Regions from separate parts of the Ornithinicoccus hortensis genome, predicted to be linked through region 2. Evidence: riboswitches for the same ligand, from Rfam matches in the RefSeq annotation. Region 2 holds a riboswitch; the other holds the start of a gene.
The links. A riboswitch is a leader RNA that binds a small molecule or an ion and turns the genes downstream of it on or off. The one in region 2 is predicted to bind S-adenosylmethionine.
Positions count from the first base shown of each region.

Region 1: it holds a riboswitch for S-adenosylmethionine, as region 2 does, so the genes downstream of both, FB467_RS04290 (flavin reductase family protein) here and FB467_RS01800 (LLM class flavin-dependent oxidoreductase) in region 2, are expected to answer to the same signal.

Region 1 is NZ_VFOP01000001.1:934,460-941,756, reverse strand. Features, by position in the region: gene FB467_RS18910 (class F sortase) at 1-623, shown strand, start outside; gene FB467_RS04305 (anti-sigma factor) at 665-1,435, opposite strand; gene sigK (ECF RNA polymerase sigma factor SigK) at 1,432-1,890, opposite strand; gene FB467_RS04295 (hypothetical protein) at 2,061-2,693, shown strand; SAM riboswitch class I at 2,754-2,842, shown strand; gene FB467_RS04290 (flavin reductase family protein) at 3,148-3,693, shown strand; gene sfnG (dimethylsulfone monooxygenase SfnG) at 3,695-4,876, shown strand; gene FB467_RS04280 (DinB family protein) at 4,998-5,693, shown strand; gene FB467_RS04275 (hypothetical protein) at 6,022-6,306, shown strand; gene FB467_RS04270 (cysteine hydrolase family protein) at 6,414-6,962, opposite strand; gene FB467_RS04265 (purine-cytosine permease family protein) at 6,975-7,297, opposite strand, start outside.
Region 2 is NZ_VFOP01000001.1:398,875-406,171, reverse strand. Features, by position in the region: gene FB467_RS01810 (LLM class flavin-dependent oxidoreductase) at 1-89, shown strand, start outside; gene FB467_RS01805 (alpha/beta hydrolase domain-containing protein) at 254-2,236, opposite strand; SAM riboswitch class IV at 2,550-2,664, shown strand; gene FB467_RS01800 (LLM class flavin-dependent oxidoreductase) at 2,886-4,124, shown strand; gene FB467_RS01795 (NtaA/DmoA family FMN-dependent monooxygenase) at 4,149-5,546, shown strand; gene FB467_RS01790 (NADPH-dependent FMN reductase) at 5,543-6,124, shown strand; gene FB467_RS01785 (flavin reductase family protein) at 6,121-6,684, shown strand; gene FB467_RS01780 (ABC transporter substrate-binding protein) at 6,690-7,297, shown strand, end outside.

The DNA.
Region 1 (7,297 bases), 540 kb from region 2:
AGACGCGCCCGGGTGAGGGGTCGGCATACGACGCCCGCCCCGACGACGACTCCGCCACCGGCACCAACAGCGGCAGCGGCAGCGGCACCGGATCGTCCCCCGGAGGGGTGGGCGACGGCCCGGCGACCACGCGCGAGGCGCCCGCCACACCCACGGTCCTGCCCGCATCCGACCCCGTAGCGGTGCGGATCCCGTCGATCGACGTCACGAGCCCGCTGCACCCGCTCGGCCTCGCCGACGACGGCACGCTCCAGGTGCCGTCGGGCGACCGGTATGACGAGGCCGCCTGGTACGACGGGTCACCCACCCCCGGTGAGGCCGGACCCACCGTGATCGAGGGCCACGTCACCAGCCAGGGATCGGTGCCCAGCGTCTTCTACGACCTGGGCGCGCTGACGCCCGGCGACCTCGTCGAGGTGGACCGGGAGGACGGGCGCACGGTGACCTTCGAGGTGTACGGCACCGAGAGCTTCCCCAAGGACGCCTTCCCCAAGGTGACCGTGTACGGCAACACCGAGGGCCCGGAGCTGCGCCTGATCACCTGCGGCGGGATCTATGACCCGGACCGGGGAGCCCACGTGGACAACATCGTGGTCTTCGCCCGGTGGGTGCCCGGCTCCTGACCTGTTCCGGGACCGCTGACCGACTGCCGGCCGCTGATCCGCTACCCGGACAGCGGGACGGCCACCAACGGATCACTCGTCGGCTGGTCGGAGCCCCCGGCGGGCTCGAGCGTCACCCCGACGGCCACGGCCCCGGCCGCCTCCCCCTCCAGGACCACCTCGCTGGTGTCCTGCTCGCCCCGGGGCATCAACCCCGCGGAGACGGCCGTCCCGTCCTCGTGGACGAACCACAGCTGGTAGTCCTGTCCGTCCGGGGCGGGCTCCATCCCCTCGGCCACGAAGGCACTCCGGTTCAGGGACGCCGAGGTCACCACCGAGACCGTCACTCCGTCGACCGTCTCGGTGCTCCGCTGCGCGTCCGGCGCGTCGAGCACGTCCTGGACCGCGACCACCGCCGGTTCCGGCTCGCCCGTGCCCCACTGGGTGACCACGACGGCGCCGACGCCTACGGCCGCCGCGGCGGCGATCCCCACCCACCAGGCGCGACGCCGTCCGGGCCGGGGCTCCTCGGCGGCGGAGGGCTCGGGGACGCCCCGGTCCTCGTGGAGGGCCCGAGGTTCTTGGGCTGCCTGGGGCTCCTGGGCCTGGGGTTCCTGGGCGATCTGCTCGAGCAGGCGGGACCGCAGACCCTCCGGGGGCGTCTCCTCCAGGCCGGCGCTCAGGTCGGCCACGGGGGCGGACAGTTCGGCCACCTCCCGCCGACAGTCGGCGCACCCGGCGAGGTGCGCCTCGAACGCGGCGCGCTCCCGGTCGTCAACGGCATCGAGCACGTAGGCGCCCACCAGGTCGTGCACGCTACCCTCGTCGTTCACTGCGCACCTCCCATCCGGTCCCGCATCGTGCCCAATCCGTCCCTGATCCGTGTCTTCGCCGTGCCCAGCGGTATGCCGAGCCGTTCCGCCACCTCGCGGTGCGTCAGTCCCCCGAAGTAGGCCAACTCGATCGCCTCCCGCTGGATCGCGCTCAGTCCCCCGAGCGCGTCCCGGACGTCGGCCGCCTCCAATCGCTCCTCGGCAACCTCCGCCGTGGCGTCGAACGGGGGTGTTGCCTGACGTGATTCGTAGGCATCCTCCCGTGCGGATTGGGCCACCACCGACCTGACCCGGTCCACCGCCCGACGGTGCGCCAGGGTCAGCAACCAGGAGACGGCGCTGCCCCGTTCCGGGTCGAACGAACCGGCCGTCCGCCATACCTGCAGGAACACTTCCTGGGTGACCTCCTCGGCCTGGGCGCGGTCCCGCAACACCCGCAGCACCAACCCGTGCACCCGTGGGGCCGTCGCGTCGTAGAGGGTGGCGAACGCGGCCTAGTCGCCGCGAGCCACGGCGACGAGTGTCGTCGCCAGGTCGGGGCCGTCCTGGTCGCCGCGCATTGCCTCCATCCTGCCCTATCGCCGGGTCGGCCGCGCGGACGAGGCGACCTGACTACGGTGTGACCATGACCGGTGCGGTGGACGAGGTGTTCTCCCACTACCGGTCGCTGGTGCGGCGCTGGGCCGAGCCACTCCGCGCCTCGGGCTGTGCGCTCTGGGTCCGGGGCCGGGACCACTACCGGGTCGGTGAGGTCGTCCACCTCAGCAGGGCCACCCCCTCCCGCACCCGCCTGCCGGGCCTACTGCACCACAACAGCACCCACCCCGACGATCCCCTCGCCGGCCTGGTGCCCACGCTCGGTGGTGCCGTCGTCCTGGAGCCGGTGGGCACCGACGTCGCGGCGCTCGTCGACCGGCTGTCCCTGGGCGGCGTGGCGATCTCGGTGCGGTGGACCGGGAGCGGGGTCCGGGTCGCCTCCGCGGTCGACGGCGAGACCACTGAGGGCTACGACCTGTCCGACACCGTGCCGGGCAGCAACACCCGTCCGGAGCACACCGGCGAGTTGTCCGCCGCCCTCGCCGCGGCGATGGCCGCGGCGAGTCGGCACGGTGGCGGGACGGCCGATCCCGACCAGCACCTCCCCGACCAGCACCTCGCGGTCGGTCTGACCACGGCCGAGGCCCTCACCGGGATCCGTCTGCCGCAACCGGGTCCGTTCACCCTTCTCCGGGCGGTGCGCCTCCGGGCACCCCGCTGATCCTGCGGCTCCCGGACCCGGTGGATTGACATGGCCGAAGATCCTGTGGTCGACTAGGCGCACCCATCCAGAGCGGCCGAGAGACCTGGCTCATCGACGCCGCAGCAACCACCCACCCGGGCAGGTGCTCACGCCAGGACCGATGGAGGACCCAGTGCCACACGCAACGTTCCCGCGCGTGACTCACACCCCGCACCTGCGGCGCACCGTCGACCTGATGCGTCGGGCGGTCGGCGCCTGTCGTTCCTGACGCGCCGGACCGCCGCCCCACCCGCTCAGTCCCCCCGCTCCGGCCTGCGGCCGACCCGGCCCGACTCGGCCCACGGCCGACCGGACGGGATCTGCCGCACCCGCGCCCCGGCATACCCACCGGCCCGCGGGACCCGGGCACCCTGCATACCCGCAGCTGAGCGAGCACCCCGCCCGACCCCATACCCGCTCCCAGGAGTACCCCATGACCCTCAGCCTGTCCCCCACCTATCTCGACCGGGACCTCGGTCCCGGCCGCACGGCCGACGCCCCCGCGGTCGACCTGCGCGGCTCCTTTGCGCGGGCCGCCGCCAGCGCGTGGGTCGTCACCGGATCCGGCGCCCGCGGACCCGTCGGCTTCACCGCGATCTCCGTGGCGTCGGTCTCCCTGACGCCGCCGCTGGTGTCCTTCAACGTGGCCAAGACCTCCGGTTCGCTGGTCACCATCGCGCAGACCCAGCGTGCGGCCCTGCACCTGCTGGGTGAGGATCAGCAGCACCTGGCGGACCGGTTCGCCCGGGACCGCAGCAAGCGTTTCGTCGACGACGGCGCGTGGTCCTTCGACGACCACGGCCTGCCGGCCGTGCACGGCGTCACCGCACGACTGATCACCCGGATCCACGACCTGGTCGACGCCGGCGACAGCTTCGTTGCGATCGCCCGCGTCGAGCACGCCATCACCTCCACCGGCCGGCCCCTCGTGCACCACGCCGGCCGCTACACCCCACTCACCCCCTCGATCGGAGCCTGACATGACCGACACCACGCACGAGCCGAACGCCGTCGCCCAGTCCGGAGCCGGGGCGCCCGGCTCCGACCCGCTCGCCTTCGCCTACTGGGTGCCCAACGTCTCGGGCGGGCTGGTCGTCTCGACCATCGAGCAGCGGACCAATCACACCCCGGCATACAACATCGACGTGGCCCGCACGGCGGAGCGGGTCGGCTTCGACTACGCCCTGACGCAGGTGCGCTACCTGGCCTCCTACGGCGCGGACGCCCAGCACGAGTCGGTGTCCTTCTCCCTCGGCCTGCTGTCGGCGACCGAGCGGCTCAAGGTCATCGCGGCCGTCCACCCCGGCCAGTGGCCGCCCACGGTGCTGGCCAAGCTCGGGGCCACCGCCCAGGACCTGCACGACAACCGGTTCTGCCTCAACGTGGTCTCCGGCTGGTTCAAGAAGGAGTACACCGACCTCGGCCTGCCCTGGCTGGACCACGAGGAGCGCTACCGCCGCGCCGAGGAGTTCATCGAGGTGCTCCGCGGCCTGTGGGCGGAGGACGACTTCACCTACCGCGGCGACTTCTACCGCACCAGGGACGTCACCTTCCGGCCCCAGCCGCGGCTGCAGCCGGAGGTCTTCCAGGGCGGCAACTCCACGTCCGCCCGGGCGATGGCCGGTCGCCTGTCCGACTGGTACTTCATGAACGGCAACACCCTCGAGGGTGCCGCCGAGCAGATCGAGGACGTCGGCGCCCAGGCCGCCGCGAACGGGCGCCGGGTGCGCTTCGGCCTCAACGGGTTCGCCGTCGTCCGGGACACCGAGGAGGAGGCCCGCTCCGTCGTCGAGGAGATCATCGCCAAGGCCGACGTCGACAAGGTCAACGACTTCGGCAACGCGGTGAAGCAGGCCGGGGCCGCGACCGCCGACAAGAAGGGGATGTGGGCCGACAGCGAGTTCAAGGACCTGGTGCAGTACAACGACGGCTTCCGCACCGGCCTGATCGGCACGCCCGAGCAGGTGGCCCGCCGGATCGTGGAGTACAAGCGGGTCGGCGTCGACCTGCTCCTGCTGGGCTTCCTGCACGTGCACGAGGACGTCGAGCGCTTCGGCGAGCAGGTCATCCCGCTAGTCCGCCAGCTCGAGGAGGAGGGTCGGGCCGAGGCGGCGTCCGGGGCTTCGTCCGAGCACCGGGCCGAGGCTGCCCTCGTCAGCTGACTCCGGCGGTCCCCTCCCCTCCCCGACCGGACGCGCGAGCGGTCGGCCTCCACCCCCGACCAGACGCATGAGCTGGCGGTATTCACCCGCATCCGGACGCACGGGCTGGCATGCTCGAGGAATGGGCGATGACAAGGGACCAGCACTCGGCGGCGGCAACGACCCGGTGTCGGCGCCGCCGCCGAGTGATCCGAAGGCGACCCTGCACCGTTACCTCCGGGACGCGCGCCAGGCGCTGCTGTGGAAGCTCGACGGCCTCTCGGAGTACGACATCCGACGGCCCATGACACCCACGGGGACCAACCTGCTCGGGCTGGTCAAGCACACGGCCAGCGTCGAGCTCGGCTACCTGGGCGACACCTTCGGGCGGCCCTCGGAGATCGAACTGCCGTGGTTCGCCGAGGACGCCGAAGATAACGCCGACATGTGGGCGACCAGCCGGGAAACCCGGGAGGACATCCTCGGGCTGTACCACGCGGTCTGGGCGCACACGGATGAGACGATCCGCCTCCTGCCGCTCGATGCTCCGGGGCGGGTCCCCTGGTGGGCGCCCGAGAAGGCCAACGTGACGCTGCACCAGATCCTGGTCCACATGGTCACCGAGACCCAGCGTCACGCCGGCCAGGCCGACATCGTCCGGGAGATGATCGACGGGGCCGTCGGCCTGTTCCCGGATCGCCCGAACATGCCTGCTGGCGATGCGCAGTGGTGGACCGACTACGTCGCCAGGCTCGAGGAGGCGGCTGGCGACGCCGCACGACAGGTGGATCCTGGCGGTCGACGGGCTGGGGAGGAGGACGACCGCAGGGCGAGGTAGTCCCGGCCCGCGGGTCGGCCACGGACGGAGACGACGGGCGACACCTCACGCGTTCGGTCAGGGGTGGGGACCGCCACCTCACGCGTCCGGTCAGGGGTGGGGACCGCCACCTCACGCGTCCGGTCGGGGGTGGGGGTGGGGTGGGGGTGGGCGCGGGAGGTGAGAGTCGTTGCCGGGCAGCGGGGGTGAGAGGTTCGGGGCGCACCGTGGGGGCGACACAACGGCGACAGATCCGGCCTAGACTCATAGCCGTTGTGTCGTCGGAGGGAGCCGGGAATGGTGACTCGCAAGGTCGGTCCGAGGCGCGCGATGTCATGAGGGCGGTCAGATGATCACAGTCGAACTCCGGTCCACCCACCACCGGTTCACCGAGGTGGTGACCACCTTGGAGGTCAGGGACGACGGCACGCACCGGGTGACCGGCTCGCGGAGCGCGCTCGACCTGGGCGAGTCCATGGTGGCCTTCCCCGGGCCCCGCATCATCAGTTTCTACGACGACCCCTGGTTGTGGGCGCGCGCGCTGCCGCACAACCTCACCAGCCCCTACCTGCACGCCGTGATCGTGCAGGAGTCCCCACGGACCGTGCAGAGTTCCGCCTCGGCAGCCGGTTAGGCCTGTCCCCAGCCTCGGCCGCCGGCCGGACGCCCGGTCCCGCAACAGAGGGCCCGCCCCGTGATCCGGGGCGGGCCCTCTGTATGTCCGGCTACGGGGTAGGCCGGTCAGCCGCCGAGCACCTCGGCGGTGGTCCTGACCCACAGCTGCGGCTCGTAGAGCCCCATCGCGTCCAGCGCCCGTCGGTGGTTGGTGTCGTCCGACCCGGCGCACGCGTCGGAGACGACGGTCACCGTCGCGCCGCCGTCGATGGCCGGCAACGCGGTCGAGATCACGCAGCAGTCGGTCGCCACCCCGGTCAGCACCAGGTGCGGCGTCGGCCCGGTGATCGACCGGAGCTGCTCGCCCCACTTGCCGAAGGTGGGTTCGTCGACCGTATGCCGTGCGCCGAGGGCCGCGGCCGCCGGCACCAGGTCGAAGAGCGGGTCGTCGGCCGGCTTGTCCGCGAAGGACCACTGCTCGAAGTAGGGCACCCAGGAGCCGACCTTCTCCGCCGGCGGCACCCACCGGGTCAGCACGACCCGGTCCCCGAAGTGCTCGGCCAGGGACCGCACCGGGTCCACGATCTCGAAGAACCGCGGCGCGGCCCAGTCCGAGGACGGGTCGGCGAAGATCACCTGCGGGTCGATCACCACCAACCAGGGCTGGTCACTCACCGGTCTGCCCCCTCACACCGCGGTCCGGTCCGCGCCGTCACCGGCGCCCCCACCGGGCGCGACCGGCGCCGCGGCCTCCTGGCGACGGACCGCGCCGGCCTGCAGCACGGCATACCCGACGAACCCGATGAGCAGGGCGACGAAGACACCCAGGTTGGCCCACGCCCAGTCGCCATCGCGGCCACCGAGGCCGAGCGGGCCGAGCAGGTAGCCCTGCCAGTTGTTCCACCCGGCGTCCTCGGCGAAGCTGTTGATCACCAGACCCCAGCCGACGACTGAGCCGACCGCCATCAGCGCCACGGAGGTCCAGTTCCAGTCGCCGTAGCGGCCGGAGC
Region 2 (7,297 bases):
AGCTGCTGATCACGACGATCACGCATGACCACGAGGCGCGGGCGCGTTCCCACGAGCTGCTGGCCGCCGCCTGGTTCGCCCGCCCCTGACCCCACCACCCGACCGGACGTGTGACCGGGCGGCCCCACCACCCCACCGGACGTGCGACCGGGCGGCCCCAGGGGGTGACCGGACGTGCGACCGGGCTGTCTCTAGGGGCGACCGGACGCGTGACCGGGCGCCCGCCGTCCTGCCGACGGGCGCCCGGTCGGCGTCAGCGGACGGAGATGCCCTTCGCCTCCTCGATCATCGACTGGGCATCGGCCGGGAGTAGGTAGCCCTTGCGGACCAGGGAGTGTGCCCAGGTCGAGTACCGAGACACATACCGGTCGTCGGAGCTGTAGCGCTCCTCGAGCGACCGGCGCGGGTCGCCGTTGTCGATCCGCTCCGCCTTCGTCGCGGCGAACGGGATGAAGGATCCCAAGGAGCCGCACAGCTCGCCTTCCGCGTTGCCGGCCGACCGGTGGTTCCACCCGGTGTAGGTGGCCAGCGGCGCCTCCAGAGCGGGCAACCGGATCCCGGCCCGGGAGTTGCCGTCGACATCGACCCGGGGCACCAGGACGGCATACTCGGCACCCTCGGTCGGAGGCGTCGTGGCGTAGTCGGTGACCCTCAGGTAGTTGAACAGTCCGTTGTAGGTCACGCCCGGGATATCGGGGAAGCGCGTCTCGTCCTGCGCCGAGCCGACGAGCGTGCCGGCGTCGGCCGAGCCGTAGTTGCTGGCCGGCGGGGTGACCCCGTCTGCCGTCCAGCTGTCCAGGCGCAGGACCAGCGATCGGATGACCGCCTGCGTGCCGAGCGGGGTGTTGACCTGCTGGCAGATCCCGAGGTCGTCGTTCGGCGGCAGGATGGCGTTCGCCCCGCCGTGCGGGGTGCCCGCCACCATGTAGAGCCGGACCGTGTCCGGCATCGTCACGTCGGTCGGTCCGGCCGGGTCCCCGTCGGTCACCACGAGGGAGCCGCGGGCACCCCATACCTCGTACTCGCCGTCCACGTGCATGATCTTGGGGCAGGTCTGCGTGGCGCTGCAGGCCTGCAGGATCCCGTCGGTCTCGCCGGTCAGCGGGTCCTGGATGGTGGGGTAGGTGAACGGGAACTGGTCGCCGCGCTGCAGGTGCTCCTCGTGCTGCTTGGACCAACGACCGACCTGGGCGAACTCGTAGTTGAGCCAGATGCGGCGGGAGCCCGCGATGATCGGCATCGCCCCGTCGAAGATCTGTCGGCCGTCGAGGTCCTGGTTGAAGCCTTCGTAGATGAACTCCCGGAGGTAGCGCCCGCTCTGGGACACCCCGAGCGCCACGGCATTGTCGATCGACTCGCCGCCGAGCGGATTCGGGTTGCCCTCCTTGTCCTGGTCGGCGAACCGCAGGAACGAGTTGATGTCCCGGGTGCTGAGCAGGCCGAGCCCGAGCACCGTCGGCTCGGTCCCGGGGTAGATGAACTCGAAGATGGCGCCGGAGTCGAACGGTGCGCCGGGGTGGGTCACCTCGATCTGCTGGTCGTTGACGTATTGCCAGTCGTCGATGGGCTGGCGCGGGTCGCTCTCCTTCTCCCGGATCGTCAGCGAGGCCTCCTCGCGGTCCAGGGATGCTGCCGGGTAGCTCAGCGTTCCGGTCCAGGTCCCCGTGCCCTGGTCGACGAACTCGTCGCGGACGAGGTCGACGATGGGCTCTCCGTCGTCCGTCGCGACGGGAAAGTCGGCGTTGAGGGTGGCCTCGGACTCCGGGAGGTCGCCCTGCCACCCGGACCACACGAGGGTGAATCCTTCGTCGTAGAGCAGGGTGTCCTCGCCGTTGACGAAGGCCGGGATCAGCGGCCTACCCCGGTTGACCACCTCATACAGCAGGGTGCCGTTGCCCTCGCTCATGTCGGTCGGTTTGTGGATCTCGAAGTCGACGCTGTACTCGACCATCCCCTGGTCATTCACGGGCGCCTTGTCCAGGTTCACGATGGCGGCGTTCGCCGGGTCATCGGGGTCTACCTCTCCGTAGACGTGGCCGGTGAGCCGTTCGTAGTCGGAGTCGACGCCCTCCAGCGGAGTGCGTGATTCGACCACCATCTCTAGGTGAGGGTCGGCGTCGGTGGAGCCGGCCTCGGGCGTGATCACCCCGGGATGGGCCGCTACTGGGAGCAGGGCTGGAACTCCGATGAGCAGGGTCGCGGAGATTCCCCGTCCCCAGATGGTGCGTGCCTTCATGTGCTGTTCCCCTTCGTGGAACGAGGGCACCCCATTGATACCCCCTGGTGTCCGCACAGGACTTGGCCTAGTGGCCTATCCAATTGGACAGTAGGGGTCGGCGGTGAGGCCGTCAAGGCTTTGTATGCCGATCGTCGGGATCGCCCGGTCGCGCGTCTGGTCGTGTGGTGGGGCCGACCGGTCGCGCGTCTGGTGGGGTGGTGGGGCCGACCGGTCGCGCGTCTGGTCGGGGAGGCGGGGGTGAGGTAGGTCACGCTGCCGAGATGCATAACGCTATTGACGGATCATCCGAATGCCGTGTTATGTTCATCTCGGTCATGAGCCCCAGCGTCAAGCCCTGGCTTGCTGGGCGGCAACCCTCTCTCGCAGTGGGGTGCTCCAGGTGAGGACCGGGCCGGTCGCAATACCGCGATCGGCAAGTGCGACAGCCACGGAGGTCACTCCCTTGTTCAGCGTCATCCCGGAGCAGCAGCGCAACCTGTCCGCCCGATGTCAGGACGCCGGGCCCGCTCGGATGCGCTCGGCCCGAGGGGCCTGTCAGCACCGCTGACCGACGTCCCGCACGCAGCACCTTCCCCCTTAAACCCGGGGTCCCCGACCCCACCTCCCGGTCCGACGACGGACCGCCCTGCACCCACAGGAGATCTCGTTGACTTCGACGCTGCCCACTTCCGACACCCCCGTGCACCTCGCCATCGCCCTGGACGGCACCGGCTGGCACCCCGCCTCCTGGCGGCGGACCGGCTCCCGGGCCACCGAGGTCTTCACCGGTCGATACTGGACCGATCAGGCGCTGACCGCCGAGCGGGGACTGATCGACTTCATCACCATCGAGGACAGCCTGGCGCTGCACGCCGGCACCCCGTTCGGTCCCGCCCCGGTGCCGACCACCTCGCGGCTGGTCGGCCGCCTCGACGCGAGCCTGGTCGCCAGCTGGGTCGCCACCCGCACCGAACGGATCGGCATCGTGCCGACGATCACCACCACGCACACCGAGCCGTTCCACGTCTCCAAGAACCTGGCGACCCTGGACCACGTCAGCCTCGGACGGGCCGGTTGGCGGGTGCAGGTCTCTGCCCGCCCGGCCGAGGCGGCGCACGTCGGTCGTCGGGCCGCGCCGTTCGGGGACGTCCGTGACGCACGCGACCTCGCCTCCCCGGAGGCGCAGGCGCAGCTGCGCAGCCTGTTCGACGAGGCGGGCGACGTCATCGAGGTGGTCCGCCGGCTGTGGGACAGTTGGGAGGACGGTGCCGAGATCCGCGACGCCGCCACCGGGCGGTTCATCGACCGGGACAAGCTGCACTACATCGACTTCGAGGGCGAATACTTCTCGGTCAAGGGCCCCTCGATCACCCCGCGCCCGCCGCAGGGGCAGCCGGTCGTCACCGCGCTCGGCCACCAGCCGATCCCCTACGAACTGGCCGCCCGCGGCGCCGACGTCCTCTACGTCACGCCCCGGGACGACGAGGACGCCGCGGCCATCCTGGCGCAGGTCCGCGAGCTGGAGGGGCAGCACCGGACCGCCGACACCCCGCTCAAGGTCTTCGCCGACCTCGAGGTGGTGCTGTCCACCCCGGAGCACGGCGACGGGGCGGCGCGGCTGAGGCAACTCGACGAGGTCGCCGGGGAGGAGTTCACCTCCGACGCCCTGGTCTTCGCCGGGGACGCGGCAGCGCTGGCCGACCTGGTCCAGCGGTGGCACGCCCTCGGGTATGCCGGCTTCCGGCTCCGCCCCGCCGAGCACGCGATCGACCTCCCGGCGATCACCGACGCCCTCGTCCCGGCGCTCCAGCGCGCCGGACTGTTCCGCACCGCATACGGCCCCTCCACGCTGCGCGAACGGCTCGGCCTGCCGGCCGCCGTCAACCGCTACGCCGCCAGCGCCTGACCACCCAACTCCAAGGACACCGACATGAGCACACCCCCCAAGCAGGTCATCCTCGGGGCGCACTTCCCCGGGGTGAACAACACCACCGTCTGGAGCGACCCGCGCTCCGGCAGCCACATCGAGTTCGACTCCTTCCGCCGGTTCGCTCGGGCTGCCGAGCGGGGGCACCTGGACTTCCTCTTCCTCGCCGAGGGCCTGCGGCTGCGCGAGCAGCGCGGCCTGATCCACGACCTCGACGTCGTCGGTCGGCCGGACACCCTCCCGGTGCTCGCCGCGCTCGCCGGGGTCACCGACCACCTCGGGCTGGTCGGCACCATCAACGCCACCTTCAACGAGCCGTATGAGGTGGCCCGCCAGTTCGCGACCCTGGACCACCTGTCCGGCGGCCGCGCCGGGTGGAACGTGGTCACCAGCTCCGACGCCTTCACCGGCGAGAACTTCCGCCGCGGCGGCTACCTCGACCGGGAGCTGCGCTACGAGCGCGCCGAGAGCATCGTCCGGGCGGCCCGGCACCTCTGGGACTCCTGGCAGGTCGACGCGGTCGCCGGCGACCAGGAGCACGGGCGCTTCCTGGCGGACGGGACGGTCGGGGAGTTCGGCTACCACGACGACCACTTCGACATCGCGGGCCACTTCAACGTGCCGCGCTCGCCCCAACAGCACCCGGTGATCTTCCAGGCGGGCGACTCCGACGGGGGACGCGAGTTCGCGGCACGCACCGCGGACGTGATCTTCACCCGGCACGGCACCCCGGAGGCGGGGCGGGCCTTCTTCCGCGACGTCAAGTCGCGGCTCGCCCGCTACGGCCGTCGCCCCGACGACCTCAAGATCCTCCCCGGGGTCACCTTCGTAGTCGGCGACACCGACGAGGAGGCCGCGGAGCTTGCCGCCGACATCCGCCGCCAGCAGGTCAGCGGGCAGACCGCGATCCTGCTCCTGGAGCAGGTGTGGAACCGGGACCTCTCCGGCTACGACCCCGACGGGCCGCTGCCCGACGTGGAGCCCGAGGTCGGCCCCTCGAGCATCATCCAGGGCCGGGCCCGGCACGTCGACGACGCCCGCGCGGAGGTCACCCGCCTGCGGGCCCTCGCGGAGGAGAAGAACCTCACGCTGCGCGAGGTCGCCATCGAGCGCGGCCAGCGGCAGGCCTTCGTGGGCAGCCCGGAGACGATCGCCGATGCTCTCATCGACGCGGTGCAGACCGAGGTCAGCGACGGGTTCATCCTCGTGCCGCACATCACCCCCGGGGGCCTGGACGCGTTCGTCGACCAGGTCGTGCCGCTCCTGGTGGAGCGGGGTGCGCTGCGCGCCTCCTATGCCGAGGGGTCGACCCTGCGCGACCAGCTGGGGCTGTCCGCTGCCCGCCCCGCCACCGACTGGGAGACCGCGGCGGCAGCCGGGGTCCGGAAGGAGTCCGCATGAGCACCGCACAGACCGTGGTCCTGGTCGGGAACCCGCGCGCGGGGTCCCGCACCTCCGCCCTGGCCGGCACCGTCGTGGAACAGGTCCGGGCAGCCCTGCCCGACCTGGACCTCGGTGACACACCGGAGGTGCTGGAACTGGCCGAGCTCGTCGGCATCACGTTCACCGCCGAGCCGGCCACGGCGGCGGCACCGCATCCGGACCCGTGGGGTGCGGTCCGCTCGGCCCGGCTCCTCGTCGTGGCGACCCCGACCTACAAGGGCACCTACACCGGGTTGCTGAAGATCTTCCTGGACACCTACCAGGCCGGCGACCTCGCGGGGGTGGTGGCCGTGCCGGTGGCCATCGCCGGCAAGCCCGATCACCGTGACTCCGTGGCCGCGACGCTGCAGCTGCTCCTCGAGGAGCTCGGCGCGCAGGTCCCGTCTGGGGCGGTGTCGCTGCTCGAGCCGGAGGTACCGGACGCTGAGACGGTCGTCGCCGACTGGGTGGGCGAGCACGCGGGCACCCTGCAGCGTGCGCTGACCGCAGCGGGCGTCCGAGCCGAACAGCCCGTCGTGACGGGAGGAGGACGATGACCGCCCACGCGTTCACCGCCCACGATGGGGCGACCGGCCTGACCGGGGAGCCGGGCCCGGACGCGAGCGCCTTCCGGGCCGCCTTCCGCAGCGCGGTCGGCACGGTGAGCGTGATCACCGCCGGTGGGCCGTTGCGCCCGGTCGGTTTCACCGCCACCTCCCTGGTGTCGGTGTCGGTCGACCCGCTCTACGTCAGCTTCAACATCTCCCGGGGCGCGTCCAGTTGGCCGACCCTCCAGCGCGCCGGCCACGTGGCGGCCCACCTGCTCCACCGGGACCAGCAGGACGTGGCCACGGCGTTCGCCACCAGCGGCATCGACCGGTTCGCCGCTGCCGGAAGTTGGGCCTCCGGGCCGCACGGTCTGCCCGTCCTCGACCGTGCCCTGGCCCGTCTCATCCTCGCGGTCCGCAGCCGCACGCACGTCGGCGACAGCGCCGTCGTGCTGGCCGAGGTGGTCGACCTCGAGCACACCCCGGGACCCCCACTCGCCTACCACGACGGTGGCTATCGCGAGATCGCCCCGGCCCTTCCTGCATCCGACCCCACCCCTGATCGGTGACACCCATGAACCACACCACCCGACCCACGTTCCGGGCCGGCGCCGCCCGGCACCGGGCCTCCCGGCATACCCTCCTCGCCCCCGGCGCCCTCGGTGCCACACTCCTCCTCGCGGCATGCGCGCCAGGAGGAGCCACAGAGACCGACGGCGAGGGCGGCGACGGCGCGGCGGCCAGCGCGCTGCCGGCGTCGGCACCCGAAGAGGTCACGCCCGGCGGTGCCCTCCGGTTTGCCGTCGGATCCGACCAGGGCTGCGTCGACCCGCAGCAGGTCGGCAGCAACGACACCATTTACTCGATCCGCCACCTCGTGGATTCCCTGACCGACCAGGACCCGGAGACCGGGGAGATCGTCCCCTGGCTCGCCGAGTCGTGGGAGGTCAACGACGACGCCAGCGCCTACACCTTCCATCTGCAGGAGGGGGCCACCTTCAGCGACGGCACCCCGGTGGACGCCGAGGCGGTCAAGACCAACCTGGACCGGGCCACGGACATCGGGGCGCGTGGCGCCCTGATCAAGGGCTACCTCGACGGCTACGCCGGCACCACCGTCGAGGATGACCGCACCTTCACCGTCGAGTTCGACCGGCCCAACGCCCAGTTCCTGCAGGCGAC